DNA from 2 places in the Halioglobus sp. D3-4 genome. Region 2 is predicted to be linked to the other one. Evidence: predicted binding sites of a transcription regulator. Region 2 holds the regulator's gene; the other holds the start of a gene.
What was found. The regulator FNR, encoded in region 2, switches genes on or off when oxygen is low (the NO sensors DNR and NnrR bind a similar motif). The targets are predictions, from matches to a motif close to TTGATNNNNATCAA.

Region 1 (14,600 bases), 570 kb from region 2:
CGCAGACGCCTATGCGTTTTCCAAGCAGTGCATGATTGTTTATATGTTTAATACTACGGCTGAGTTGGCTCGCATGCACATTCGCATCAATACCATCTGCCCCTCACCTACTGAATCGGCATTCACCGAACAGATGGAAGAGATCGGGCTGGGCAAGGATATTACCGATATGTTTACCCCCTCTAACGGAGAGTACGCAACCGGTAGCGATATGGGCGATGCCCTTGTCGCGATTAACAGCAAGCTGTTCCGTTTTGTCAGTGGCTGCCTGATACCCGTAGACTGGGGCTACACGGCGGAGATTACTGCGGGACAGCGCGATAACCTGTTGAATATATCCCTGTAAACTGCGCTTCGATGAGCGCCTACATCAAGCAGACAGGATAGGATTCGTCACCTAAAGTGCTTGTGAGTCCCGCCATTGTTTGCGCAGCTTGGCCAGAAACAATGACTCCGGGGGCACGCGACTTTCCTGTACCAATTGCCTCACAGCATTCTCTACTTGCTCGCTGGGCGCCGCACCTCTGAGAGCGGTATGGCGAATCCTGAGAAACTTGTCTTGCATAATCATCAGATAAGTGTGTGAGACATATTCATTGGATAAGGTGTCCTGCACTTCGTTACTGAATACGATGGCGGTGACAGGTGCATTGGGGTGCGGGAGATCGACAATTTCGTTGTCGCTCACATGCAGTGATTGCAGTGAGTTTTCCTTATTGAACAGGTCCAGGTCCTTTCTTATATTCTCCATTTCCTTTTGCAGTGTACTGGTCTCATCCGACCAGTGGCCAGATCGCACCGGGTACACAAAAACCTCGATATAGTCAGTTTCTAAGGAATCTCGCCCATACGAGACGTACGCGCCGTAAAGCGGGTTGTTGTATACAACCGTTTGCTGCTTGAAGTATTTACCCGCCTGCTCGGGGGTTGATAAGCCTTGGAAATAGTCGCTTGATTTGAGGGTAGTTGCTAAGTATTGCGCCGAAAGTAGATCCTCTGTTTGAAGGTCCCGCAGAATGTATGATGCGATACTCTTGGCAACATCGCGATCGCCATCTTGATCCATGCTCAGCAGAGACACTCTGAACTCAACTGGCAGTTCATACTGCAGTTCCTTTAGCTTGAACTCATACCAATAGAGTGATGCATCTACGCTGATATCAGCCGATATAATGAGCGGTGCCAGCAACATAGTAGCGCCGGAGAATGCTGCACTGGCCAGATCATCGCCACCCTCGGTGTTGTAATAGGCAGCGCTCACCCGGATCTGGTAGGGTACTTCCCGATTGGCATATAGCACTTCCTCAAAGGCGCCAATGGCGCTCAGCTCAGAGGCAAACTTGCCCAGATCCAGCTTGTTCAGCGTACAGTGCTTCAACACCGAATCGCGATCAAACGCTTCGCAGCGCTCGCGAAACTCCTCGGAGGGATGTTGACGGAAAACGGTGATGGGCGGCAGCGTGGCTTCGGCCTCCTTGACGTACTCCGCTACTGGCACTTGGTTGGTGGTTGCGCAACCGACCACGACCAGTGCCAAGGTCAAGCATATCAGGTACTTCACTAGCTGCACTTCCTGGTTTATAAAAACAGTCCTTTCTTGGCCTACGACTACTAGGTCCCCTTGTAGGTGGCCCGCCCTTCAGGATTCGAACCTGAGACCTTCCCCTTAGGAGGGGGACGCTCTATCCAGCTGAGCTAAGGGCGGTTTTGGAGGAGGCGCGAATTATTCCGGTTTGTCCCGGCAAAGGCAACCCGCTATTTTATCAGGTGGTATTCAGAGAACTCGGGGTTATGCATCTCCTTCAGATAGCGCATCGGAAACCACGGGTAGAGGTTGGGCACGCCGCTCTTGTCGATATACCAGCTTTTGCAGCCGCCGGTGGCCCATGTGGTGGTTTTAATCGCCTCGCTCATTGCTGCGTTGTACTGATCATACGCGGATTGTTTCGGTGTGATTGCGGCGAGGCCATCTGCTTTCATGCGGTCCAGCATGCTGATGATGTAATCCACCTGGTGCTCTGAGATGGCGATGAGGGACAGGTTTCCCACAGGGCCTGTGGGGCCCTCTATCATCCAGAAATTCGGGAAGCCCGGCATGGCTACTGCACGGTGCGCGCGGGGTGCGCCATCCCAGTACTCTTCAAGGTCTACACCGTTTTCGCCGGTGACGCGCGTCGGTAGTATAAATGCGGCGGCATTGAATCCGGTTGCCAGTACCAGCACATCCAGTTCATGCAATTTTCCATCGGCGGTGCGCACGCCCTCGGGTTCTATTTGGGTGATGCCCTCTGTGATCAGGTGGGCATGTGGCTGCGACAGCGCGGGGTAATAGTCGGAGCAGAAAATCATCCGCTTGCAGGTGGCCTCGTAGTCCGGTGTGAGTTTAGCGCGCAACTCCGGGTCCGGTACATTATCGGCGAGGTGCTTGAGGCAGATCTTGCTCATCCAGCGCTGCATGAACTTGTTGCCGACGGTGGCGGCGCTAAATGTGCGCACCATCAGCTGGTAGTAATACTGGTAGATAACGCGCTGCAATATCGGGAACGTTGCCAATAGTTTGTTCCAGCTCTTGGAATACGCTTTTTGAGGCAGTGGAGACAGCCAATGCGGCGTGCGCTGGAATACATGCATTTCAGATACCTGGTCGGTAATTGCTCCGACAATCTGGCACGCGGTAGATCCGGTACCGATGATGCCGACACGCTTGCCACTCAGGTCTATCGAATGGTCCCAGTGCGCGGAGTGAAAGGCATCGCCGTTGAAGGTGTCCAGGCCTTCGATATTGGGATAGACCGCCTGATGCAATATACCGGTGGCCGCGATGACGACATCGTACAGTTCCTGTTCGCCTCCAGCGGTGGTGAGGTTCCAGCGCGGCGCGTCATAGCGCAAGTCCGCCACCGCGCAATTGAACTTCACTTTTTGGGTCACTCCAAAATCATTGGCGACCTGTTCCATATACGCCTGGATTTCGGGGCCGTAGGCAAAGCGGTGTGGCCAGTCGGCCTTTAGTGCAAAGCTGAAACTGTACCATCGCGAGGGTACATCACAGGATAGGCCGGGGTAGGTGTTCTCTCGCCAGGTGCCGCCGACCCTGTCTGTTTTTTCGTAAACAGTGATATCGGTGTAACCGGCTTTTTGCAGTTTCACCACAGCGGCTATGCCGGACATGCCGGCACCGATAATCGCAATTCTTGGTTGTCTTCCAGCCCTCGTCCAGGGCTTTTCGGGGTTAGGGGGTGTATTGTGGATGTGGTCCGTCATATTGCGGTGTTCTTCCGTACAGTTATTTAGGTTTGTTATTTCACAGAGAGGGTAATGCTTCTAGCGACGTTGAACCAGAAGAAAATACACGACTAGCCCACAGCAGAGTTTAACAGCGTCGGGTGATACGACATGGCCCATGCTGGCAGAGCCGACCCAATCTTGATTTGAATCAATAGTAGAAAAATATCGTATTCAGAATTCTTGAAATCCTCTGATATACCCCAATTTATAGGGTCAAAGGCGCTTGTGCCTAAGAATTGGAGGACTATTATCATGTCATTAATATCACGAAACAATGTGTTTGATATCGACCGCTTCTTTCACGACTCATGGCCACAACTGGTGGAGCCGCAGGCGGGTACATTCTTTGCTCCCCGAGTAGATATCAGGGAGGAGGATGATCATTACGAGATTACTGCTGAGTTACCCGGTGTGGAGAAAAGTGATATCCACGTACACGTCAAAGAAGGCGTGCTGACGCTGGAGGCGGAGTCTACGAAAGAAGACAAGGAAGAGAAGCAGGGCAAGGTTATTCGTCAGGAGCGACGCTACGGGAAATTCATGCGCAGCTTCAACCTCGGTGCCGATGTTGAAGAGTCTGATATCAAGGCTTCATTCAAGGATGGTGTGCTGAAGCTGCAGGCCCCGAAGGTTGTGGAAAAAGTGCAGGAACGACGTCGCATTGAAGTGTCCTAACTGATTAGCATTGCGCGGATTACTCTGTGTAAGAGCTGCTTCTGCCTGGCGATGTTTTCTGGCGCCAGCAAATCGCCTCCCGCAAGGGAGGCGAATACCCGCTGCGAGAGGAAGTAGCCCGTTGTGAGGTTGAACATGGCGATCAGGTTGAGCGCCAGTGTCGTGCGCAGATCACTGTCTGTGTTCGCTTCCCTTGAGAGGGAGGCACTGTCAAATTGTTCCAGGTGTTCCATACCCTGCCTGAACAGTATTTCCAGCCAGCTGTTCATCAGCTGATTTCCCTTGGAGTGGCTGTCCCCTTGTAACGCCCGCTGAAACAGCGCTGCCATTTGTGGATGTTCCAGTAGCAAGTCCGTCATGATGCCGGGGAGATCGGTATACTCCCGCAGGCTTATCGCGCTGTCCATGTGTTGTGCCAGTGCCTCTGCCATGGGGTTCAGCGCGCGATAGAGCACCGCTTCGTACAGCGCCTGTTTGCTGGCAAAGTGGTTGTACAACCCCGGCTCCTTGATACCTGCCTCGCAGGCTATCTCCCGCAGGCTGGTACCGTCATAGCCTTTACTCGCGAACAGGCTTTCTGCGGCGTCCAGCAGGCGCTGGGCGGTTCGCTCTCCCTTGGTCAGTTTTGGCAGGCTGCTGGTGTCTGGCGGCATAAATTATCAGTCGATTGCTAAATAATATGCAAAAACTACCATACAGCCCTTCAAAATTCGATTCGAAGGGCTTTATACTGCCAAAATATTAATAAGCGATAATATTTTGAGGCGTAACTGGTCAATGCGTATACAAGACATGGTCAACGAGGAGGCGTCGCTTATCAGCCGGCGCTGCTGGTCTGATCCGCATATCTACGCGCTGGAAAAGGCGGGTATCTTTGCCAGGTCATGGCTGTTTCTGGGTCACGAATCGCAGATTCGGGCGCCGGGCGACTTTGTGCAGGCGTATATGTGTGAAACGCCCATCATTCTGTCGAGGGGGCAAGACAACGGTATCTACGCCAATATCAACAGCTGTACTCACCGCGGTCTTCCGGTGTGCCGCGCGGATCATGGCAATACGCGGCGATTTGTCTGTCCCTATCACAACTGGTCTTACAGCGTTGAGGGTGATCTGGTCACGATCCCCCAGGAGAGCGAGGTGCAGGCCAAGCCAGACAAGCGGCAACTGGGTTTGAAAGCTGTTCCTCGTGTGGAATCCTGGCGTGGGCTGGTCTTTGGCAGCTTCGATGAAACTATCATGGCGCTGGATGATTACCTCGGCGACATGCGTTTCTACCTCGACGCCTTTTTGGACCGTTTTCCGGGCGGCATTGAATTCATGGGTGCACCGCACCGCTGGGTGATCAACGCAAACTGGAAATTGCCGGTGGAGAATCAGCTGGGCGATGTGAACCACGGTGCGTTTCTGCACAGCGCGATCATTCCCCGCGAGGCGCAGGACGCCATAGAGAAACTCGGTTACAGCGTGGTGACAACACCCGGCCACGGGGCGACGTTTCGGTTGATGCCAAGAGATGCGCCGGTAGATGATGTGGCCTGGGGTATGGAGGGCACAGGTGCCATTTTTGGCGGCCTAGAGGTTCAGAACTACCTGCGTGAGATACAGGCACAAGCCCCGCAGCGGGTAGGGGAGCTGCGCTCGCGCATGAAGGGATTGACCTACGGTATCTATCCCAATCTTTCTTTTTTGTGGTCAAACACCTCGTTTAAAGTGTCGCACCCACGCGGTCCGGGCAAGGTGGAGTACTGGTCCTGGGCCGTTGTCCCCGCCGATGCACCGGACACCGTCAAGAAAGTACTGCGCACCAACTACAGTTCCTTCTTCGGCCCCGGCGGCATGCTCGAACAGGAGGATTCGGAGGTGTGGAGCCAGCAGTTTCTGGGCAGTAATATCGATTTTGCCGATGACAGGCCATATTTCTATGGTCTGGGCCTGGGCGAGGAAAAGCCGCACCCGGAGCTACCGGGGCTGGTAAGCGTGACTGCGAATGAGTTCTATGCCCGGCATTTTTTCAGGCGCTGGCGCGATGAACTTATGGCGGTGGAGGATGCGTCGTGAGTGGTTTGTCATTGGAGACCACACCCCAGGAACAGCGCCAACTCGAGCGCTTTTACTTTCACGAGGCGCGTCTGCTCGACGCCCGGCAGTACCTACAATGGATGCAATTACTGAGCGAGGACATCCGCTATCTGGTGCCCTCGAGAATCAATGTGCAGGTAGACAATCGCGAGCGCGGCCGCGAGGATATGATCAGCGTGGAGCGGGAGCTTGAAGGTGAGGCATCTTCGGGGTGTCCGCTGCGCGAGGAAAACTATCTGCTGCTGATGCTGAGGGCAGAGCGCGCCTACAAAATTAACTCATGGTCCGAAAGCCCGCCTGCCCGCACCCGCAGAATTGTCGGCAACGTTGAACTGATGGCCAGAGCATCCGGCGGTGATGAGCGCTGGTCGGTCGTCAGTAACTTCCACCTGTATTACGCGCGCCCAGGCACTGACAATGTCCTGTACAGTGGCCAGCGCCGCGATACGCTGGCACCTGAGTCAGGCGGATTTCGTATCTGCCAACGCGAGGTCGTACTGGATTACGCCAATATTGAACTGCCGACATTGGGCCTGTTTTTTTAGGCCCCATATAGCGGCACAATCATACGCGCACCCGCTGTTGTCAAAGGGCGGCGTCACCACCTATGCCAGCATGCGCAGTTGCTCAGCGGCTGCGTCACCCTTTTCGAAAAGCTGCTTTAGCAGTGCAGTGTCACCTCGGAATTTACGCGACAGCCCTTGCAATCCGCCTGCTTGCATATCACTCTAGCCGACATTGAGGCAGCGGCTGAAAACGCGCTGTCCCGGCCCGCGAAACATGTTTGAGGACAGATATTTTTGCAGTACCTGATGAGGCGATGCACGCGTGTTCTCCTGGTACTTCTGGCAGGGGCGGCTGCCGTGACAGCGTGGGCGAACATTCCCACCCACACATTGAGCGATCAACGGCGCGCCTATAGCGAAGCGCGGGAGGCATTGCGCGCCGGGCGGGCGACGCAGTATCAATCATTGCGCGCACAGCTGGAAGATTATCCGCTAGCCCTCTATCTCGATTATTATCAGCTGGTGCGAAATGCCGGTACCGTCTCGCCCATCGACGCGCAGAGATTTCTAGATCGCGCCGAGGATTCGCCACTGGCACTGCGCTTTTTGGGCGCCTATCTGCGAGCGGCGGGAAAGTCCGGCCATTGGGACGCGTTTCTGCAGGTCATGCCGGAGGAACCCAACAGCACGGATCTGAAATGTTATTTTTTCCGCGCGCAACTGGCACAGGGTAATGCGGAACAGGCGTGGGAGGGTGCGGCGCGGCTCTGGGTGGCAGGGCAATCCCAACCCGACGCTTGTGACCCGTTGTTCAGCGCGTGGCAGAAGGCCGGTGGTATCACTGACGAGATAGTCTGGACCCGGCTGCTCAATGCGTTTGATGCCGGTGAGGGCTCCCTGCTGAAATATGTGGCAGGAAAGAGCAGCAGCGCAATGCGGCCACAGGCTGATACCCTGCTGGCGGTCTACGACAGGCCGCGCGCGCTGGGCCGCCTGTCGCTCGATCCCGACAGTGCGTATTCAGCCGATATAGCCAGTCGTGCACTCGCCAGACTGGCCCGAACCAGCCCGGATCTCGCGCTGGAATACTGGCTTGAGTTGCAGCCTCAACTGCATTTCGATGCAGCGCAAACGCAGTATGTTGAATCCGCTGTCGCGCTGCGCATCCTGTTTGCTGAGAACGCGGACCATATACCATGGCTGGACGGCGCACTGGCGCGATTACAGGACGATAAGCTAACAGGTATCCGCCTGCGTTGGGCGCTCAAGGAACAGGACTGGGACGCGTTGGAGCAGAACCTGCCGCTGTTGACGAAATCGGAGCAGGATGAAAACGTCTGGCGCTATTGGTCTGCCGTGGTACAGGAGCGACGCGGTGAATCCGAGGCTGCGATGGCGGCGCTGGAAGCCTTGTCGGGTGAGCGGGACTACTATGGGTTTCTCGCTGCCGACAAACTGGAACGACCCTATGCCCTTAATCACCAACAGCTCACTCCCGCTGACGCGGAGGGAGTGCTGGCACTGCCGGCCGTTGCCCGAATCGAGGAATTGAAATACCACCGGGATGACATGCTAGCCCACTCTGAGTGGTATACGTTGTTACAGGCGACAGATGACGCTGCACAGCAGCGCGATCTTGCGCTGCTGGCCACACAGAAGGGCTGGCATCGCATGGCGATCGATGCCGCCACTCGCGCGCAGGTATGGGATGCACTCGATCAGCGTTTTCCCACCGCCTATCAGGATATCTTCAGCAGGAATGCCGGATTACAGCAGGTGCCGAGTTCCGAGCTGATGGCGATTGCCCGACGGGAGAGCGCTTTCTTTGCTGGCGCGCAGTCGCCTGTGGGCGCACGCGGCCTGATGCAGATCATGCCTGCCACTGGCCGAGAGGTTGCTGCCTCGCTCAATGTGCGCCACAGTGATTCCGCCCTGTTTGATGTAGAGCACAATGTGCGACTGGGCAGCGCTTATTACCGGCAATTGCTCGACCGTTTTGGCGGCAATCGCATCTTTGCACTGACAGCGTACAATGCAGGGCCGCACCGCGTTGTGCGCTGGCGCAATGACGCGGGGCAGGGGCTTCCAGTGGAGCTGTGGGTGGAGACAATTCCGTACAAGGAAACGCGCAACTATGTGCAGGCGGTGCTGTCCTATAATGTAGTCTTTCAGTATATGCAGGGTGCCCCACAGACCCTGTTGACTCCGCTGGAGAGAACGGCAAGCTACTGAACCCGAGTGCCGGATGCGATCCGCTGCAGTCTTGTAACCAGGGAATACCGAACATTATGCGCGATACACGTCCGCTGCTGCTAGAGAGTGATTTCCCCGCGGTACACCGAGCGGCGCTGGATACCCTGCAGGTCAATCTCGGCTATCTGTGTAATCTCAGTTGTGTGCACTGCCATGTGAACGCCGGGCCGACGCGCACCGAACAGATGGATGAGGAGACGGTTGACCAGGTCATCGCACTGTTGCGCAGCGCACAGATAAAAACGCTGGATCTGACCGGCGGTGCCCCCGAACTCAATCCGCATTTCCGCTATCTGGTGCGCAGCGCGCGCGCGCTGGGTGTGCGAGTGATCGACCGCTGTAACCTGACCGTCCTGCTCGAGCCGGGGCAAGAAGACCTCGCTGCCTTCCTGGCCGAACAGGGCGTCGAAATCAGTGCATCGTTGCCGTGCTATCAGCAGGACAACGTCGAGGCACAGCGCGGTAAGGGGGTCTACAACCGCAGTATAGAGGCGCTGCGCCAGCTCAATGCGCTGGGGTATGGCGACGAACACGTGTTGAACCTGGTGTACAACCCTGTGGGGCCGGTTTTGCCGCCGCCACAGGAGGGGTTGCAGGCCGATTACCAGCGCGAGCTGCAAGCCCGCTTCGGCATTCGCTTTAACGAACTGTTTACCATCACCAATATGCCGATCAGCCGTTTTGGCTCCGTGCTATTGGCAAAGGGACAGTACTACGAGTACATGCAGTTACTGCGTGACAATTACAGCGATGCCAACGTCCCGACCCTGATGTGTCGTACGCTGGTGAGTATCGACTGGCGCGGCTATCTCTACGACTGTGATTTTAACCAGATGCTCGATATGCCCATACTGGCCAGTGACCGGCGGCGTCATGTCAGTGATCTATTGCGAGACTCAAACCTCGAAGGCAACCCCGTCTATACCGCAGAGCACTGCTACGGTTGCACCGCAGGGCAGGGCAGCAGTTGCAGCGGCGCGCTGGTGGCCTGATGACCGCGGCGGTAAGTTTTGTGATACCGGTGTTGAATGAGCGCGAAGATGTGGCCGCGCTGTTGCGCGACTTGCGTGCGCGCTATCCCCGGAGTGAGTTGATTGTGGTCGACGGTGGCAGCACGGATGATACCGTCGCCATCGCACTGCCGCTGTGTGATCAGCTGTTACTGGGTGAACGCGGGCGCGCCCGCCAGATGAACCTGGGCGCCGAGGTGGCATCAATGCCCTATATTTTTTTCCTGCACGCCGACAGCAGACCGGGAGTAACGGCGCAATCACTGGACGCCGCTCTGGTCAGCAAGCCTGCGTGGGGATTCTGTCGCGTGCGCCTCAGTGGCAAGCAAGTTTGCTTCCGTGTGATCGAGTGGTTTATGAACCAGCGCTCGCGCCTGACTGCCGTCGCTACCGGTGATCAGATGATGTTCGTGAAGAAGGCCCTCTTTGAGCACACTGGTGGTTTTGAGGTGATCCCGCTGATGGAGGATGTCGCCTTGTCAAAACGCCTGCGAAGGCTGGCACCGCCGTTCATCATTGCCGCGCCGGTGGAGACCTCCAGTCGCCGCTGGGAGGAGGGGGGTGTTATCAGGACGGTCGTGCGAATGTGGCTGCTGCGCCTCGCCTATTTTTGCGGTGTGGCGCCCGCTCGCCTGTGGCGACATTATTATGCGCGCTGACCCAGATACTCCCATCGGTGACAGTCGTCACCGCACGGCGCGCAAAGACCTGTTACTGCTGCAGTTTAGCCGCGCACCGCAGCCCGGGCAGGTCAAAACCCGCATGCAGCCCCACCTGTCTGCGCAGCAGGCCTGTGATCTGCACTGCGATCTCACTCGCTGGACCTGTAGGCAGTTACTGGACAGTGCGCTGGGCGATGTCGAGTTGGCCGTGGCCGGCGACAGGCGCAATGCGCTGTTTTCCGAGTGCACGGTGCTGGGGGCCAATCGTATTCTGCGCCAGCGCGGTGACGATCTGGGGCAGAGAATGTACAACGCCATGCGTTGTGCCCTGGCACGGTATGCCCGTGTGATACTCGTAGGCAGCGACTGTCCGGGCATCGATACGGCCTACCTGCGCCAGGCGGTCGATGCGCTGCACGATGTTCCGCTGGTGCTGGGGCCGGCCCAGGACGGGGGCTATGTGCTGATTGGTGCGCGGGCGGTGGAGGCGCAGATGTTTCAGGGAATTAACTGGGGGAGTGCTGAGGTCTTTCAGCAGACGGTTGCGGCCCTGTCGCGGTTGGGAGTGCGCTGGGCGCAGTTGCCTTTCAAGGCCGATATCGACAGGCCGGAAGATCTTCCTGTCTGGGAAGCCCTGCAGCGCGATGACCGCACAACCCCTGCCTGAAGCTGGTGTTGCCGCAAAGGGTACCGTCGAGCGGGGCGACGCCGAGACTCAGGCGTGTGCCAGAGCGCTAGTTTCCGACTGTCGCTCGCTGATGCCGCCGGCCCGCTGTTGCATCAACCAGGCTATCGCCGTGCAATAGCTGAGGTTGGTTTGCAATTCGTTGTCGGGGTCACTCAGGAAAGCGCGCTGGCTGGCCAGCCCTCTCACCCTGCTGGCCAGATCCGGATTAAACGCCAGATACCGGTCCCACAAGTCACGGTGCTGAGCTGCCGTGATATTGAACAGGCCAAGGCCTTCAGCTCTCACGGAAAACAAGCCAACATCGGGTGAACTGATTGCGGCGTTGAGTAAGAAGGATTCGCGATCCGGTGTCCAAGCCCCCATATATTCCAGGGTCGGTCGAATCACATGGTCTCTCAGGTGTTCTGCAGTAACGTACATAACCCATTCCTCGCAGGGATGACTAATCCGTCAGGCGCTGCTGTTTCATTCTTATGGTTGCTGCTTTGTGGCCCGGTTATCGTGAGAAACGTCTGGAGAAACTACCCCGTTCGCGTCTTTTCCCGACTCACGAGAGACTTTTTAGCACAGTTATAAATAAAATCCAATAAAAATAAAGGGTTGTGGCCTTTAATTCACATAGATTTTGGAAGTCGTCGCTAAACTAGTTTTATTGTAGGCGAGTGGGGGCGAAGCTGCAGAGCTGGACCATGCTAAAATCCTTAAAATGATCACGAAAAGCTGCAAATGACTAAAAAACTGTCAGTAATGCTCAGCCGCCTGCAATCTTCACCTGGTAACCGAGTTTTTCCAATTCGGATTTTAGGGTTTCGCGCTGGTCGCCCTGAATTTCGATCACATCGTCTTTGAGTGAGCCGCCGACGCCGCATTTTTTCTTTAATTGCTTGGCCAGCGTTTTCAATGCATCACCCGCCAACGGCACGCCTTTCACTAGTGTCACGGCTTTGCCGCCGCGGCCCTTGGTTTCGCGGTGCAGCCGCACTATGCCGTCGCCAGTTGCGGCGGGCCTGGCGTCACCGCATACGCAGCCTGTGACGGGGCGGTGGCACTGTGGGCAGAGTCGGCCGCCATCGGTGGAATAGACCAGGCGGCTGTCCGTGTTTTTTTGCTTACTCATGGTATGACCGTGTATTTATTGCAAGGCGGGCAGTATATTAGGCCGCTGTGCCCGCGCAAGTCGGAATAGCCAGGAGAGTATCGGGAATGTCAGCAGACATCGACACGCTGAAACAACAAATGATGGAATTGCAGAGCCAGCTCGCGTTTCAGGAAGATGCCCTTGGTAGTCTGGATGCAGCGCTTGCGCAGCAACAGCAGGAGATTCTGCAGCTGCGTCGCCAGGTGCAGCTGCTGCGGATACGCCAGCAGGAGCAGGAAAATCATCAGGAGGCGGGCGCTGCCAGTGTGCCGCTGGACGAAAAACCACCCCACTATTAACCGTATTGGAAGGGAGCCCATCCATGTCAGAAAGTGCCCGTCAGGATACGCCGGAACAAGCTGAATTTCGCCAGTTTTGTCGCCAGTGGTTGCAGGCAAACAAACCCGCCGCACCGGATGTCCGGTTGCCGCTGTCACCGCTCGAAATTATGACAGAACCACAAATGTCCTATCTGCAGATATGGCAGAAATCGGCCTACGAGGCGGGGCTGGTAGGCTGCGATTATCCGGTTGCGGTCGGCGGTGGCGGTAGAACCGATTGCCAGCGCGTTGCCAACGAGGAAATGATTCGTGCGCGCACGCCCTTTATGCCCAATGTGATAGGTCTCGGTATGGCGGCCCCCACGGTGTTCTACCACGGGCAGGACGCACTGAAAGAGAAACTGTTGCCACGCCTGTTTTCCGGAGAGGATATATGGTGCCAGGGTTTCAGCGAACCCGGGGCCGGTTCGGACCTCGCCAGTGTGCAGACGTTCGCAGAGCGCAAAGGTGATAAATGGGTCATCAACGGTCACAAGGTTTGGACGTCGCTGGCGCACTTCGCCGAGTGGATGATCCTCTTGCTGCGTACCGACAAGTCGCATAAATACGAGGGCCTGTCTTATTTTGTCGTGCCGATTCGCGCGGCGCTGGGCAAGGGCGTGACTGTGCGTCCGCTGATCAAAATTACCGGCGAAACCGGCTTTAACGAGGTCATCTTCGAGGATTTGGAGGTCGATGACAGCTTGCGTCTCGACGAACTGGGCAAGGGCTGGCAGGTGGCGATGACGACACTGCTGCACGAACGTGGCGCAGGCGAGTTGCAGACGCCTCGGTCTGGCGGCATGAAGAGCAGTGCAACACATGCGACAAACACGGCTAACCTGATCGAATTGGCACGCAACACCGTGCGCAATGGCCGCCCCGCGGCCGATGATCCTGTGCTTCGGGATCGCATCATGCAAATGGTCATTCGCGAGCAGGGGCTCGCCCAGAACCAGCGCCGCTCGCGCGTGTCTGCATTGCAGGATCACCCCCTGCGCCTGCAGTTGCAGAACAAACTGCTGGCCAGCGAAATTTCGCAGGACACAGCGGCTCTTGCCGTGGAAGTAGAGGGTGCAAGCGCCTCCCTGTACCTCGGAGATGAAAATGCACCGGCGGGAGGCCAGTGGCCTATGGCCTACATGAACTCCTACGGCATGACGATTGCTGCGGGAACCAGTGAGGTGCAGCGCAATATTCTCGGCGAGCGTGTGCTCGGCCTGGCGAAATCGAAATAGGGGGCGATCATGGCACAACCGGATAATTTTGGCTTTGGAGAAGAGGCCGCGATGCTGAAGGACGCAGCTCGAAAATTTTTCACTGAGCATTTTCCCACCGATAAACTGCACGCGATGGTGGCCTCCGATACCAACCCGGAGCGAATGAGCAGCGCTGCATGGGATACCGAGCTCTGGCAGCAGATGGTGGAACTCGGCTGGACCTCACTGGCTGTGCCTGAGTCCGCCGGGGGTATCGGCATGCCACTGGTTGCCGTGGCTGGGCTGATTGAGGAGTTGGGTCGCGCAGCGTTTCCCTGTCCGCTATTGTCCACGCTGAATGCGACTTACGTGCTCGCCGCCTGTCGCGGCGGCGACGCCGCCCTGGCCGAAATTGCTGAGGGGAAAACGGCGAGTATCGCCATCACCAACCGTCAGGGCTCCTGGGATAGCGCCGACACTGATGTGCAGTACGCACACGGAAAATTGCGCGGGACCGCGTGGTTTGTGCAGGATGCGCGCAAAGTTGATCGCCTGCTGGTCAGTGCGCAAACCAGTTCCGGCCAGGGGCTGTACTGGGTTGCTGTCGACGCCCCGGGTGTTACCGTTGTCCCTGATGCCATCGTCGACCTGACGCGTGATCAGGCGCATATCAGCTTTGACAATGTCGAGGCCGAGGAGGTGGACAGTGATGGCCTGGCCAGCCTCGCAACGTCCATGCCTGCGATCTGGACGCTGCTTGCCGCCGACATTACCGGCGCCGC
Region 2 (14,600 bases):
ACGCAGTAGGTTTGAAACACCTTCTCGCCAGCGTTGACGCTCTTCTCGTCGGCATCGCGGCCATTGATTGACATGATATATGCGGTTACGTCGGTAACGCCCTTCTCACCGATCACGCTGCCCCATGCAGGCATGGAGCCCTGTCGACCTGCGGTGATACTGGTTTTGATATCGGCGGGCGTGCCGCCAAACAGCCAATCGTTATCGGCGAGATTGGGGAAACCATAACTACCGCGGGCATCGCCACCATGGCATTGCGCACAGTTGTTTGAAAACATCCGCATACCCATTTTGCGCACGGCCGGGTCGCTGGCAATTTCCTCGATAGGGAGGGCCAGATACCGGTCCCGCATCGCACGGTACTTTTCATCGGCCACAGACACCTGTTCTTCGTACTGCCCGACCTGCGTCCAACCGATAAGCCCCGGATAGTTGCCCATGCCGGGATAAATGATCAGATAGCCAATCCCCCAGACTATCGTCATGACAAACATGTAGAACCACCAGGCGGGGAGGGGGTTGTCGTACTCCTCAATGCCATCGGCGACATGCCCGGTTGTCCGCTCGGTCTGGCGCTGTTCCCGCTTGCGGTTGCCGAAAAGAATCCAGGTGATGCCTACTATGGTGATACTGGTGAGCACAATGATCCATAGGCTCCAGAAACTAGTCATTCTTCTCTTCCTCCTGCAGCGTGCGCTGGTTCATCTCCTCGTCTGCGAAGGGCAGGTTCGCCGCCTCATCAAAGGATTTTTTGCGTTTCTTGCTATACGCCCAAAAGCACAGACCGATGAATGCGAACATCAGGAATGCAGTGCTCAGGCCTCTCAGATCATTGATGTCCATCAGATCAGCCTTGCATTAGCGTCGTGATTGCAGCAGCGTACCGAGCTGCTGAAGGTAGGCGACAAGTGCATCGATTTCAGTTTTACCCTCGACCGCTGCTGATGCCCCTGCGATATCTTCTTCTGTGTAGGGCACGCCCACTTTGGACAGTGCCGCCATTTTTTTCGGGGTGCGCTGTGCATCGATCTCGTTATCGAAAAGCCACTTGAACGCCGGCATATTGGATTCCGGAACAACATCGCGCGGGTTGTACATATGGGCGCGGTGCCAGTCGTCACTGTAACGCCCGCCAACGCGCGCTAGGTCAGGCCCGGTGCGCTTGGAGCCCCATAAGAAGGGGTGGTCGTACACGAATTCGCCGGCGACTGAATAGTGCCCATAGCGCTCAGTCTCCGCGCGCAGGGGGCGGATCATCTGCGAGTGGCAGTTGTTGCAGCCCTCGCGGATATAGATGTCGCGGCCTTCCAGTTCCAACGCCGGAAGTGGTTTGAGGCCAGCGATCGGCTCATGCGTTTCCTTGGCAAACATCAACGGTACCAGTTCCACCAGCGTGCCAAAACTCAGTGCCACCAGCGTCAGTATGATCATCAGGCCGACATTTTTTTCGATTGCATCATGCTTCATGATCTACTCCTTACGCCGCGTTCGCTGTTGCGGGTGCAGCCAGGGGCTCCACGTCCCGCCGGCTTGTCATATAGACGTTATAGGCCATCACCAGCATGCCGCTGAAGAATATGGCACCGCCGATAAAGCGCACTACATAGCCCGGATAGCTGGCCGCGACGGCCTCTACAAAGCTGTAGGTCAGTGTGCCGTCCTGGTTATAGGCGCGCCACATCAGGCCCTGCAGGATACCGTTCACCCACATGGATACGATATAGAGCACTGTGCCGATGGTTGCCATCCAGAAGTGCGTGTTGATCAGCGATACGCTGTACATTCGCTCCTTCGCGAACAGGATGGGTATCAAGTGGTAGATGGAACCGATGGATATCATCGCCACCCAGCCCAGCGCACCGGAGTGCACATGCCCGATAGTCCAGTCTGTGTAGTGCGACAGGGCGTTCACCGTGCGGATCGACATCATCGGGCCTTCGAACGTCGACATACCGTAGAAGGAGAGGCTCACCACCAGGAAGCGCAGGATGGGGTCGGTGCGCAGTTTGTCCCAGGCGCCGGACAGCGTCATCATGCCGTTGATCATGCCACCCCATGACGGTGCCAGAAGTATGATGGACATCACCATGCCCAGGCTCTGAGCCCAATCGGGCAGTGCGGTATAGTGGAGGTGGTGCGGGCCGGCCCAGATGTATACGGCGACCAGTGCCCAGAAGTGGACGATACTCAGGCGGTAGGAATATACCGGCCGATCAGCCTGCTTGGGCACGAAGTAGTACATCATCCCCAGAAATCCCGCAGTCAGGAAGAAACCGACGGCGTTGTGCCCATACCACCACTGCACCATCGCATCCACTGTACCGGCATAGACCGAGTAGGACTTGGTCATGTCGACGGGGATTTCCATACTGTTGATGATATGCAGTACTGCAACGGCGAGGATATAGGCACCGAGGAACCAGTTCGCGACATAGATGTGCGAGGTTTTCCTCTTCATGATGGTGCCGAAGAAGACAATCGCATAGACCACCCAGACCACCGCAATGAGGATATCAATCGGCCATTCGAGCTCAGCGTACTCCTTGCTGGTGGTGATACCCATGGGCAGGGTAATCGCCGCAGCAACAATGACAAGTTGCCAGCCCCAGAATGTAAAGGCCGCCAGGCCATCGGACATCAGCCGCGTCTGGCAGGTGCGTTGCACGATGTAATAGGAGGTTGCAAACAGCGCCGACCCGCCGAACGCAAAAATAACGGCGTTGGTGTGTAGCGGTCGCAGTCTGCCGAAGTGCAGCCACGGCTGGTCGAAGTTCAGGGCAGGCCAAGCCAACTGCGCTGCAATCAGCACACCTACCAACATGCCGACAATACCCCAAACCACCGTCATGACGGCGAACTGGCGCACCACCTTGTAGTTGTATGTGGGGTGTTCCAGTGCAGTGTTGAGCTCGCTCATGGTTCTATTCCAATATAAAAAGTATGCAAGGTAGTGGCAGCGCTATCCGTAGCGCCCGCTCAATCGGTAAACGCCGGTGCGGCGCCGAAATCCCAGAGGATCACAGAACCGACCATCAAACAGATCAGAATGACCAGTGCGATGGCCAAAACAGCGCTGGAAAACAGAAAGCCGCGCTCCTCGGGGATTTTCATCACAATGGGTATTCCAAGATACATCAGGTACACCGACCAGCTGACAGCGACGACGCCGATCAGCATATCCAGCCACAGCACCGGGTAGAAACCGACCGCGCCAGCGAGAAACAGCGGCGTAGCCGTCAGGCCAATAATCGCGATGCCCCGCACAGTACTGGATTCCGCCCCGTAGGTGGCCGCCATCCAGTGCACGAAATAACCAATGATCGCGACACACGCGAGCATGGTCAGGTAAAAGAGGATACATATCTGGCGAGCGCTTTCACGTGTCAGGCGTATGGTTTCGCCGTGATCGCCGACTGTCCAGCCTATTTCTGTGGTGCCGTAATACCATGCAACAGCGGGCAGTATTGCGAGCAGGCACGGGTAGAGAAGCAGAGTACGCAGGGTATTCTCACTCATTGCGGCAACGGTGTGCCACTGTGTAGTGGGCCTGACCAATAAACCAAAGGTATGCTGAATCATTGGGGGCAGATCTCCCTCGTTGGAGTTTTTATTTGACGACAATGCCGTTTTGTTCTACCGAGTAACATCGGTATTTGGTGCGGGCAGAGTTGATTGAGAAGCGTGGTTTGCATGTGTACTCAGTTGGCTACATTCGCCATAGCTCGCATGGCCTGGGCATCAAGGATTTCGATCTCCTTGTTATCGACACGAAGAATCGCCAGCTTCTGCATGCGGCTGAAAACACGGCTCACGGTCTCTACTGTCAATCCCAGATAGTTGCCGATATCGACCCGTGACATCGGCAGGCGGAAATGGGTAGCGCTCAACTTGCGGCGCGCATTGCGAGTGGAGATGCTGAGCAACAGGGCCGCGACACGTTCATCGGCGGAATTTTTGCTAAGTAGTGTGATTAACACCTGATCTTCAGTGATTCTCTGGCTCATCAGTTGGAAAAAGTGGTGCTGCAGGTTTGGCATCAGGGTGCTGAGCCTGGACAGGGAGCTGAACGGGATTTCGCACACGGCAGAAGTTTCCAGTGTTCTTGCCGATGAATCGTGCACATTCTTACTGATGCCATCCATGCCGACGATTTCGCCCGGAAAGTAGAACCCCGTGACTTGCTCGCGGCCGTCATCGGTTGTCTTGTAGGCTTTTAGCGTGCCGGAGCGCACGGCGTACACAGATTGAAATTCGTCGCCCTCACGGTACAGGTGTTGCCCCTTCTGCAATGGTTTGCTGCGCTGGATAATATCGTCCAATTGAACGATGTCGTCATCTTCCAGGGTGAGGGGCAGGCATATACTGTTGAGACGGCAGTTTCCGCAGTTCACCCGGTACTCGTGCTGGCAGGGTATGAACTCTTCATCGGCTGGAGTTGAGATGTTGGAAGTCATCGGGCTTTTCCCTACATAGCGTAGGGGCGAGTATAGAGGATTTCCAGTGTAGGCTAAACTATCCATAGTCGTTAAATTGTCGCCGAAAAGGTTTTTGCAGAAGCGTCGATTACCCGGGTATCCAGATAGGCATCAAACAGCATGCATATATTGCGCAGGAAGGGTCTACCGAGTTCCGTTATCAGGATTTCATCGGAGCCTATCTGCAGCAGGCCGTCCGTTTCCATTTGGCGCATCCTGTCGATTTCGCGCCGGAACCTCGCGTTAAAGTCGACGCCAAAGCAGCGATTGCACTCGGTAATGTCCAGCTTGAGTTCACAGATCAGGCTCATGATGATAAACCGTCGTAGTTTGTCCTCACGGCTTACTTTAAAACCGCGGTACGCGGTGGGCCTGCCCTGATCAATCGCCTCGTAGTAAGCGGCGAGGTCGCGCTCATTCTGCAGGTAGAAATCACCCAACTGGCTGATCGCGGAAACCCCGAGCCCCAACATATCTTCGGCGATATTGAGCGAATAGCCCTGAAAATTACGCTGCAAACGTCCTTCGCGCTGCGCGATGGCCAGCTCGTCCTCAGGCAATACATAGTGATCCATGCCGATATGGAGATAACCAGCATCCTGCAGCCGCTGGCTGATAATACATTGCATCAGTAACTTCTCATCCGGTGTTGGCAGGGCCAATCGGTCTATCGCGCGCTGGCTGCTGAAGCGTTGCGGCATATGGGCATAGTTGTAGCAGGCGATGCGATCAGGCTTCAGGCCAATAACCTTTTCCAGCGTATCACCTATGGTTTCGCGGCTCTGATGGGGCAGGCCATAAATCAGATCAAAGCTCAATGAGCGAAAGTTGTTGTAGCGAACGTTCTCAACTAATGGCGCAACCTGTTCGTAAGGCTGAATGCGATTGATTGCTTTTTGCACGAGGGGATCAAAATCCTGTATCCCGAGGCTGATGCGATTGAAACCCAGGCCCTTGAGCAGAGCGATGGTATCGAAGTCCGTTACTCTGGGGTCGATCTCAATAGAGTATTCCCGGTAGCCGCTGTCGAGCAAGCGGAAGTGACTGGCCAGTAGGTGCATCAGCTCGGTCAGTTCGCCGTTGTCCAGGTAGTTCGGCGTCCCGCCACCCCAGTGCAACTGGGTCACGGGTCGACTACTGCCGACCACAAAAGCTTGGTGTTCCACCTCTATTTTGAGGCGACGCAGGTAGTTTCGAACGGCGTACTGCTCGCGTGTGACGACCTTGTTGCATCCGCAGTAATAGCAAATGTCATGGCAGAATGGCAGGTGAACATACAGTGACAGTGGCGCGGTTTTACGCTCGTCATTATTGCACAGCCAATGCGTGTATTGGTCGTGGGGAAAGTCCTCGCGAAACTGTGGCGCGGTGGGATAGGAGGTATAGCGAGGCCCCTGACAGCTATACTTTTCTGCCAGTGCACGCCCAGCCAGAATCTCAGAGGCTGTCCGGTCAAGGTGGCTCACATCCGTGGGCAATTGCGCCATGTCCAACTCAGTTTGTCATGTCTGGTAGCGACGAAGGCCTGACAATAACAGGGGATCGGAATCGTTTCGTTGATTCAGGTCAACAGGCTAAAGTCCTGGCTAACTCTGGTTCCCACAAGTTGTGCCTACCGCATACCTGTAATAGACTCCGCGCGATTAGTGAATTCCCGAGAGCGAAGCGTAATTGTGTCCAATCTCATCCGGAAGCTGAGCCTTTATGGCGATCATCTTCTCAGTAGAAACAAATACCTGTCGCGCCTCAATAACAGGATTCTCTCCTTCAAGGAATTAGAGTCACAGCCCTCAGAACGTGTCATTGACGCGCGAACCGACACCATCTCGGTGGCCAGTTGCCGTGTGCCTGAAGTCGAAGCATCAGAACTCACGGTTGAATTCCTGAAGCAGTCGATGCGAGAGAGTGGGTGTGTCATCGTAAGGAATTTTTTTGATCAGAATGACGTGAAAACGATGAAATCGTATATCGACTACTCTTTTTCCGTAAGAACTCGTGGCCGTGGCCGACTCGGGCGATATTTGACTAAACAATGCGATATCACCCCGGTGCTAAAAGAAACAAACGACAGCATCGCGATGAAGAAGAAATCCAATCCTACCTATGCGAATACCGTTTCCAACGGGGCAAAACTGGGGCGCTCTCTCGGCCTTGGCGGATCGATCCTGACAGTGAAAATGCCGAATGTGGTCGAGAAACTTCTCGATCTGTTTGAGCGGAAGTCGATGAAAACCCTGCTGCGCGACTATTTCGGTAACACACCCTGTGTGTCCGTTTTCAAGTGGACGTTGCGAAGATCGCAGTCGCCGGCCGAGCCCATCGATTTTCATCAGGATGGTGCCTTTATGGGGGAGGAGATAGCCAGTTTGAATTGCTGGATACCCCTGTCGAATTGTGGGCCCGGTTATGACGTGCACGGGTTGGATATTGTGCCGATAAGATTGATGCAGAAGTTTCGAACCGGCTCTGGCGTAATGGACTGGACTGTTGCAGCGCAGGCGATTTTGGATGAATACCCGGAAGAGGTCATCAAGGCGCCGACATTCCGCGAGGGTGACCTGTTGTTTTTTGATCACCTGCTACTGCACAGAACACAGTCGCTTTCCAGTGCTGAACAGCCCAGATATGCGATCGAAACCTGGTTCTTCGATTCGCTAAATTTTCCTAAAAATCAGATTCCCATGAGCTGGTAAATGCAATCCTGCGCAGTGTAATGATCAGCCCAGAGAGGCCACGCTTTTCAGTACCAGCCGGACCAGTTCTGCCTGGCGCGATACGCCCGTTTTAGCGAAAATGGATTTTAACTGCGCTCGTGCGGTGTGCTGTGAGATGCCCTGAGCGGTGGATACCTCCGCCAGGCTGAGGCCGCGCGCCAGCAGGGTGGCGAGGTTTGCTTCCGCTGGGGTTAGTTCAAACAACTCCCCGAGAATCTGGCCTGAGGTTGACTCTTGTAGATCTGGATCACTGATGAACACAGCGACTGAGGGGCTAGATTGCCCCTTGCTCCACTGCGAGGCCGGCACAGGCCGAATCACCAGCCCCAGATCGGCGCGCCCGGTCGAGCGCGGTACCCGCAGAGCGCGCACCAGAGATGTTTCTCCACGCAATTGTGCCTTGATAATAACGGACAGCGCCTGTTGTAATTCCTTGTTGATATCCCTGCCTTCGATATGCAGGCAGCCGTCCCGGAGGCTGAGACCTTCACCCTGATCGAGTAGCGCCTGGCCCACGGCATTCGTGGTAAGTAGTCGGCCACGCTCGTCGAGGATGATACTGGCTACCGACAGTTGATTGACGGCACCTGCGTAGACGTCTCTTTCCGACGTCATGCGGTTCAGCCTGGCGTAAATCTCTATTGCCAACCGCAGGTGTGGCGTCAGGGCATCAAGCAGGGTGCGTTCCCGTTTCCCGAAACGCGATTCAGTATCGCGCCTTGCGAAGCGCAATCGGGCCAGCATACCGCCCGGCTCAGTGGTGTCCACGCCGAGAATTCTGAACAGCCCGATGGGTTTAAGGTAGTGCAGGTAGTAATCCGAGCTCAACAGCTCTTTGTCGGGCAGTATGTCCGCCAAAGCAATGACTTTATCCGGAGGCAGGTTGACGAATGGGTCCAGCGAAAAAAACTGTTCGCGGTAGGCGCTGGCTTCCCAGTCGTTTGGGTCGGCGAGTCTTGTATCAGAGTCTGCGCGTGACGGATCAGGGCGTACACTGTTCAATATCACGCCCTGGTCGTCTTCTGTTGGCGGGCGCAGCACGAGCGACACCACCTGGGCGTCCATTGCCTCACGCAGTGCGGGCAGGGCCGCCTGCCACGGTTGCTGCTCCAGTGCGCCGCGATATATCAGCTCAATGAGACGGCTGAAGTCCTGATCGATCCGGCTGGATGGCTTCACTTTCAGTTCAGCTTACTTCTCGAGGTTGGACAGGTCGGCGGTGACGTGCGCCAGCGGCTTGGGACGGCCTATGCCCCAGCCCTGTAAATAGTCGACTCCCAGTTCCTCTAGCTTCACTATGATCTCATCGTTCTCGACGGATTCTGCAATCGTTTCCTGACCCAGAAAGTGCGCGAGATCATTAATGGAGCGCGCCATCGCGTAGTCGTTGCGGTTGGTATGAATACTGGTGATAAAACTACCGTCGATTTTTACGTAGTCGACGGGCAACTCACGTAGATAATTGTGACTGGCTGGGCCAGTGCCGAAGTCATCGATGGAAAACTTGCATCCTATATTCCTGAACGCTCGCACAAAATCGGACGCTTTGATCAGGTTGGAAATCGTACCTGTCTCGGTGATTTCAAAACACAGGCGGCTAGTGCCCACACCGAATTCAGAGATTTTTTCCAGCAGGTATTCCATAAAGCTGTCGTCCGTCACGCTGGCACCCGAAAGGTTGATGGATAGATTGGGGACGACTTTTTGCTCATCCATCAGCTGGCTGATCCAGGCAAAGGCCTCACGCACTACCCAGCGGTCTACCAGTGTCATAAAGCCGTAGCGCTCCGCAGATTGGATAAACTCCTCCGGTGATGCCACCGATCCGTCCTTGTTGAGCAGACCCAGTAGTAGTTCATAGTGCAGTGTGGAACTGCTGCGATCACCGATGGCCGTTTGTACAATGGGTTGCGCTCGAAGAATAAACCGTTCTGACGCCAGTGCGCTTTCAAGATCCTGCCGGCTTTGTGATTTCTGGAGCTTGTAGTCACTGATGCGACTCTGTTCCTCCTCAAAGGTGACTACCTTATTCCGCCCCTGTTGTTTGGCGTGTCGCATTGCTGACTGTGCATCCTCGATGACCTCCTCGACGGAGGGACTGTGCTCAAGAATGGGTGCCACGCCGACGGAAACAGTAAAACTGACATTCTCGCCTTCGATGTCCATGGAGCTAGCTTCGATATCGCTGCGAATTTGTTCCGCGATCTGTGCCGCTTGCTCCAGCGTTCGATCTATCAGCAATACTGCGAACTCATCGGCTTCCATTCTGGCAGACGAGGCTTTCTTGCCGTGCATCTGGGCCAGCAGCTTTGCAAATTCCAACAGCACCTGATCGCCTGTAATACGATCGTATACTTCGTTAACCAGTTTGAACTGGTCGATGTTCAGGTAGAGGATCGCATGCTGTGAGAGTTTTGACTGGCTGTGCTGCAGTGCGCGTTGCATCTGTCCCATGAACGCTTTGCGATTGATCAGTTTGGTCAGCATGTCGTGATTGCGGGCGAAGCTGAGCGATTTTTGTACGTGCTCCAGAGCGTGGTACATACTCTGGTCGACAACAGAGAGGTTGTCAGTCGGCGCCGGAGGTTGCGCGCCGCGGCTCAGCAATCTCGCCAGCTGAATCGCACTTAGATCGCCGACTTTTTGTCCCCGCTCGTTGACGAAAATAAAGCGGTCGCGTGTCGGGCTGATCCAGGCGAGTTGCATGCGTTTTTTGGTGTCGTTCTTATCGCGGTATGTCAGCCAGTTGCCATAATCCAGTTGCTCGACGCGTTTCACCCAGCGCCGCAGGCGTGGCAGTTCATCGACTTTTGCCCGAACCTCGGACGGCTCCGGTCCGGGACTCAGCCGTTCTGGATCCACGGGCGCGGATTCGATGTTGATATTTCCCGCCAGAATACCGCGCAGCGTATCCAGCACCTCCTCATGACTGATGTTGGTGGGCAGGGCGCTGGAGATCTGCTGGTTGATCAGGTCGATAAAAGGCTCGGCTTCGAGGCTACGCTGCACGTGCATATCGTCGCCGACATCGCCGTGTGTCTGTTCGTCCAGCCACACGCTCAAGACGTCCAGTGTCCGCACCTGCTCAGCCCAGGCCTCGCTGTCGGGGCCATCCCTGACGTGCGTGAGTACCAGTAGGTCGCGCCATCCATTCTCAATCAGGTCCAGTAGTACCTTCGGTGCTCTCGGTGGCTTGATCCGTTCATTGATGACATTGCTGACTTCTCGCCTGGCCTCGGCCACCTTGTGCTGCCCCTCCTGCGTGCGCACCACACGATCGACATTGCGCGCCAGTGCGCGCTCCTGCTGAGCCGTCAGTACGTCGATTTTCTCAAGGGCAGCGTCAAACACCGAGTCGTCGTTTTCATAGTCCGCGAGAATCTCTTCGACGATCTCGTTGATACGGGTTTCCAGCGCTTTGTTGGGGAAGTTGGCAGAGGAGGCGAGACGGGACAGTTTATTGACCACGTTGCGAGCGGTGTTGGTGTGATCGACAAAAAATTGGGGATCTAGCAGTGCCAGTTTGGCCAGCGGGATTTGCAGGTTACCCAGTGCCGGTTTTACTTCGGTGCTCACATCCAGTTTGGATTTGATTGTACCGAACAGGTTGTCAACCATATCCAGCTGGTTGAGGCTGTCCGCAGTCAGGCCGCTGCTATCTTTCAGGCCGCGAATATCGTCCTTGTTACTCGCCAGGTATGCGCGCAGGGAGTCACTTTGCTGCACCGCTTCGCGCGCCTGTGAATTCCGCTGTAGCGCGCTGAGTGCCTTGGCAATGGACTTGGCGTCAGCCAGTCGGCTTTGGTCAAGGTCTGTGCTCGCCACCGTTGCACCGTCCCAGGTTCCGCTCATTGCAGTACCTTTGGCCAGTACCCGGCCCTCGGCCAGGCCCTCCGCCTCGCGTTTGAAGTTGAGTGCGTCGACCACCGAGCGATACAGGTTGGCGGGATTTACATTGCTGAATGCCCCGCCCATTGTCGCGCCCAGTTGTTTCTCGGCCTCATTCAATTCTGTGATGGCGGAGGTCAGTGGCTGGATCGCCGCACGCGTGGCATTCAGTTGCGCCTCGGATACGTATTGTGGTTGCGGCTCCGAGAGTGATTGGGCAGTTGAGGATGATGGCTTGTGGGGTCTGTCTCTGCGGATCAGGGGTTCCGGCCTCGTGTCGAGGGGGGCCTGCTTCAGCAGAGAGCCTCTTTTTTCTATCTCCGCCTCTATGTCGGGTAGTATCCCTGCTTCTGCGAGGAGGGTGTTTAGCGGCAGGTAATAGCCGTCCATATCGTGAATGAAATGTTTGGTGAAAAAGTCGTAAATTCCAGGTAGTACACTGTGCGGGACATCCTCATCCAGTAGTGCTCGCTGGAACGCCCGGCAGATTTGTCGAATATGGATGGGGGAGCGAACTTCGTTGGGGTCAAGGTCGACAAGCGTCGCCAGACGCAATGTCAGTGCCTCCAGTGAGATTTTATACAAACTCTCGCCAAGCAGTACCATACGGTCTATTGCGAGGAAATCTTCATACTCCTGCTGGTCTATCAGATCCAGTTCGTCGGCGCTGCCTATCTGATAGCGCCACAGATGATCCTCAGTGTGATCCGGCGTGAAATCGCGGAAGTAGTTTGAAATGTGCAATCTGACCCGGTCAACGACGCTGTCTGCCCGGCGGCGCAGAAAACTAGCCGCTTCAAAGTGGAAGTTTTTTTCACCTTCACGCGGCCTGCTGCGAGAAGCGCACTCGTGTAGATAGGTGGTCAATTCGCCGAAAAAGGGTGTCAGTGCCGATTGCAGTTTTTCCAGACTTTGCTTTTCCACCTTGTCGAGTAGAACAGCGTATTCCGCCGTGGCAGCGAGCGTTTTCGACGCGACGGTGGCGGCGGCAAATGTTGCCACCTTGCCCGGTGCCGGTTTTTTACCTGCTGTCGCACCTACCTTGTTGTTGGTGACAGGTGAGGCCGCCTCAGCAGGCGTATCGTCCTCGGCGGACTGTGCCTGTTCAATAGCGCTCAGATAGAGCGTGGATAAATCGGCGTTCGATGCATCGAACTCCAGTGTGATGCTGTCGTGATAGAGTCTGGCGATTTTAACTTTGGCATCGCCAGGTGGGTGCTTGAGTTTGCTGGTGTCGGTGATTGAGAGCGTGATAGCAGCGTCCACTGCAAGGTTGAACAGGGCTTCAGCCGCCGCCGCATCCAGTACGGTTTCCAGTTGCAGGCGCCCGTCAGACAGTGACGACAACTGTCCAGACAGCTGCACTTCATCGCCCAGCGCAAGTGAAGCGGATAACTTTGCGGGCTGTTGCTGATCGTTAGGCATTGGGCCTCGAATTTTTATGCGGTGGTCGAAACTCGACGAACATTGGCAGAAGTATACCTTGATCTGCCAGTGTCACAACAACCCCCCCGAATGGGTGGTTGGCCTGGTACGCGGTTTGCGATATTGTCTTGCAAGCCGTTCAGAAATGACGGTTACTATCCGCTGTTGGCGGCATCCAGAAACGCCGGTTTCTCGCCGCCGCCGTGGATGGCAAAGTTAGTGCCACTCACATACGAGGCCATTGGCGATGCGAGAAACAGGCAGGCATTGCCAATGTCCTCCGGTACGGCCATCCGTCCCAGTGGAATGGTTGCGCCGACCGCGGCAATACCTTCTTCGTCGCCATAGTGTAAATGCGCCTGCTCTGTTTTGGTGAGGCCTACCACCAACGCATTGACGCGCACTTTGGGCGCCCATTCAACGGCCAGCGAGGTGCCCAGGTTCACCAGGCCCGCTTTGGCGGCGCCGTAGGCTGCGGTCCCTGGAGACGGACGAATAGTGCTGACACTGGCGATATTGATGATACAACCACCTTCATCCTGCTGCTGCATTACCCGGTTGGCTACCTGGCTGAAATTCAGCGGAGCTATGAGGTTGAGTCGAATGATGGACTCCGAAAAGCGAGGCGAGGCAGTTGCCGCCTCGGCGTACGGCGCGCCTCCGGCATTGTTCACCAATACGTCCAGTCGTCCATACTGTTGCACAGCGAAGTCGACACAGGCCTCGATCTGCTCGAAATCCCGCACGTCACAGTTGGTAAACAGCGCTTTGCGGCCTTCGAATTCCGGCAGGGTGTCCGGCTCAGCCCTGCCACATATGACAACATCGGCGCCCGCTTCGAGAAACCTCTGGGTGATGCCCCGGCCAACGCCCTTGCCGCCGCCAGTGACGATAACTACCTTGCCGCTAAAATTCAGCGTGTTTTCCATTCTGTTGCTCCTGCTGTTTGTGCGGGGTGTGCCTTGCGGCTTTCCACGCTTGAGATCAATCCACGATTTACATAAGATGCTCGGGCTGCGCGTATCCTAACCGAATTCCCATTGACAGGAAATTTCCGACGGGCGCTCAACTCCAGACGCGAAATTCAATCCAAAAGCGGTTGCACATGCTGTTTCAGCCAGCAGCTGCACATTATCAGGAATAGAAGCTATGACTACCGAAAATTTGCCAGTACTCGCCATTCTGGGTGGAACCGGGGATTTGGGTACGGGGTTGGCCCGTCGTTGGGCGCAGGCCGGATACCAGGTCATCATCGGTTCGCGGACTCAGGAAAAGGCAGAGGCAGCGGTGGCTGATTTACGCGAGGTCATGGCGGAGCGCGGCGTCGCTGAAATTACTGTGCAGGCAATGGAAAATCTGGCGGCGGCAGAGGCTGCTGATATCGTCACACTCACGGTGCCCTTCAGCCATCAGGCGGGCACGCTGGAACTGGTGAAGCCGGCTCTTCAGGGAAAGATATTAATCGATGTGACTGTGCCATTGGTACCGCCCAAGGTTGCGCGTGTACAGCTACCTGAACAGGGCAGCGCCGGGCAGATCGCCCAGGATTTGCTCGGTGAAGATGTCAGCGTAGTCTCCGCATTCCAGAATGTTGCCGCTGCGCATTTGCAGGAAGGTCACGGCCTCGAATGTGATGTACTGGTGTGCGGTAACAAGAAGGCTGCGCGTGAGGAAGTCATCAAGCTGGTGGAAGCGGCCGGGATGCGCGGTTTCCACGCGGGGATGATCAACAACGCGGCCGCCGCTGAGGCCCTGACTTCGGTTTTGATTACCATTAACAAACAGTACGGTTGTCATGCAGGTATCAAAATCAGCGGGCTGGATTGATTGGCCTCGCGTTTTTGTCGCCTCCCGGAGCCCCGCTGTAGATGACAACCCGACTGGAACTGATTCCCCTCCTGCGCTTTCCATTGGTAGAACCCGGTGACGATCTCGTACAGCTTATTTTTGCCGCCCTCGGTGACAACGAGTTGTCACTGCAGGCCGGTGATGTGCTGGTGATAGCGCAAAAAATCGTGTCCAAGTCTGAGAACCGCTATGTGCGATTGGCCGATGTGAGCGTGGGCGATGAGGCGGAGACGCTGGCGGCGCAGGCCGA

Region 1: the regulator FNR is predicted to act here: its motif matches at 3,427-3,440, upstream of AC0L6S_RS04045 (Hsp20/alpha crystallin family protein).

The regions. Positions count from the first base shown of each region.
Region 1 covers NZ_CM147907.1:953,140-967,739, forward strand. Annotated here, with positions in the region: gene AC0L6S_RS04025 (SDR family oxidoreductase) at 1-346, shown strand, start outside; gene AC0L6S_RS04030 (hypothetical protein) at 398-1,561, opposite strand; tRNA gene AC0L6S_RS04035 (tRNA-Arg) at 1,629-1,705, opposite strand; gene AC0L6S_RS04040 (flavin-containing monooxygenase) at 1,756-3,264, opposite strand; gene AC0L6S_RS04045 (Hsp20/alpha crystallin family protein) at 3,541-3,963, shown strand; gene AC0L6S_RS04050 (TetR/AcrR family transcriptional regulator) at 3,960-4,616, opposite strand; gene AC0L6S_RS04055 (aromatic ring-hydroxylating oxygenase subunit alpha) at 4,741-6,021, shown strand; gene AC0L6S_RS04060 (aromatic-ring-hydroxylating dioxygenase subunit beta) at 6,018-6,587, shown strand; gene AC0L6S_RS04065 (transglycosylase SLT domain-containing protein) at 6,906-8,780, shown strand; gene arsS (arsenosugar biosynthesis radical SAM (seleno)protein ArsS) at 8,837-9,793, shown strand; gene AC0L6S_RS04075 (TIGR04283 family arsenosugar biosynthesis glycosyltransferase) at 9,793-10,470, shown strand; gene AC0L6S_RS04080 (TIGR04282 family arsenosugar biosynthesis glycosyltransferase) at 10,460-11,140, shown strand; gene AC0L6S_RS04085 (hypothetical protein) at 11,189-11,581, opposite strand; gene AC0L6S_RS04090 (translation initiation factor Sui1) at 11,913-12,278, opposite strand; gene AC0L6S_RS04095 (SlyX family protein) at 12,365-12,598, shown strand; gene AC0L6S_RS04100 (acyl-CoA dehydrogenase family protein) at 12,622-13,857, shown strand; gene AC0L6S_RS04105 (acyl-CoA dehydrogenase family protein) at 13,867-14,600, shown strand, end outside.
Region 2 covers NZ_CM147907.1:1,524,380-1,538,979, reverse strand. Annotated here, with positions in the region: gene ccoP (cytochrome-c oxidase, cbb3-type subunit III) at 1-671, opposite strand, end outside; gene AC0L6S_RS06685 (cbb3-type cytochrome oxidase subunit 3) at 664-843, opposite strand; gene ccoO (cytochrome-c oxidase, cbb3-type subunit II) at 859-1,467, opposite strand; gene ccoN (cytochrome-c oxidase, cbb3-type subunit I) at 1,478-2,917, opposite strand; gene AC0L6S_RS06670 (Yip1 family protein) at 2,977-3,579, opposite strand; gene fnr (fumarate/nitrate reduction transcriptional regulator Fnr) at 3,699-4,454, opposite strand; gene hemN (oxygen-independent coproporphyrinogen III oxidase) at 4,526-5,962, opposite strand; gene AC0L6S_RS06655 (hypothetical protein) at 6,149-7,168, shown strand; gene AC0L6S_RS06650 (helix-turn-helix transcriptional regulator) at 7,193-8,368, opposite strand; gene AC0L6S_RS06645 (DUF1631 family protein) at 8,381-12,502, opposite strand; gene AC0L6S_RS06640 (SDR family oxidoreductase) at 12,658-13,431, opposite strand; gene npdG (NADPH-dependent F420 reductase) at 13,652-14,329, shown strand; gene cofE (coenzyme F420-0:L-glutamate ligase) at 14,371-14,600, shown strand, end outside.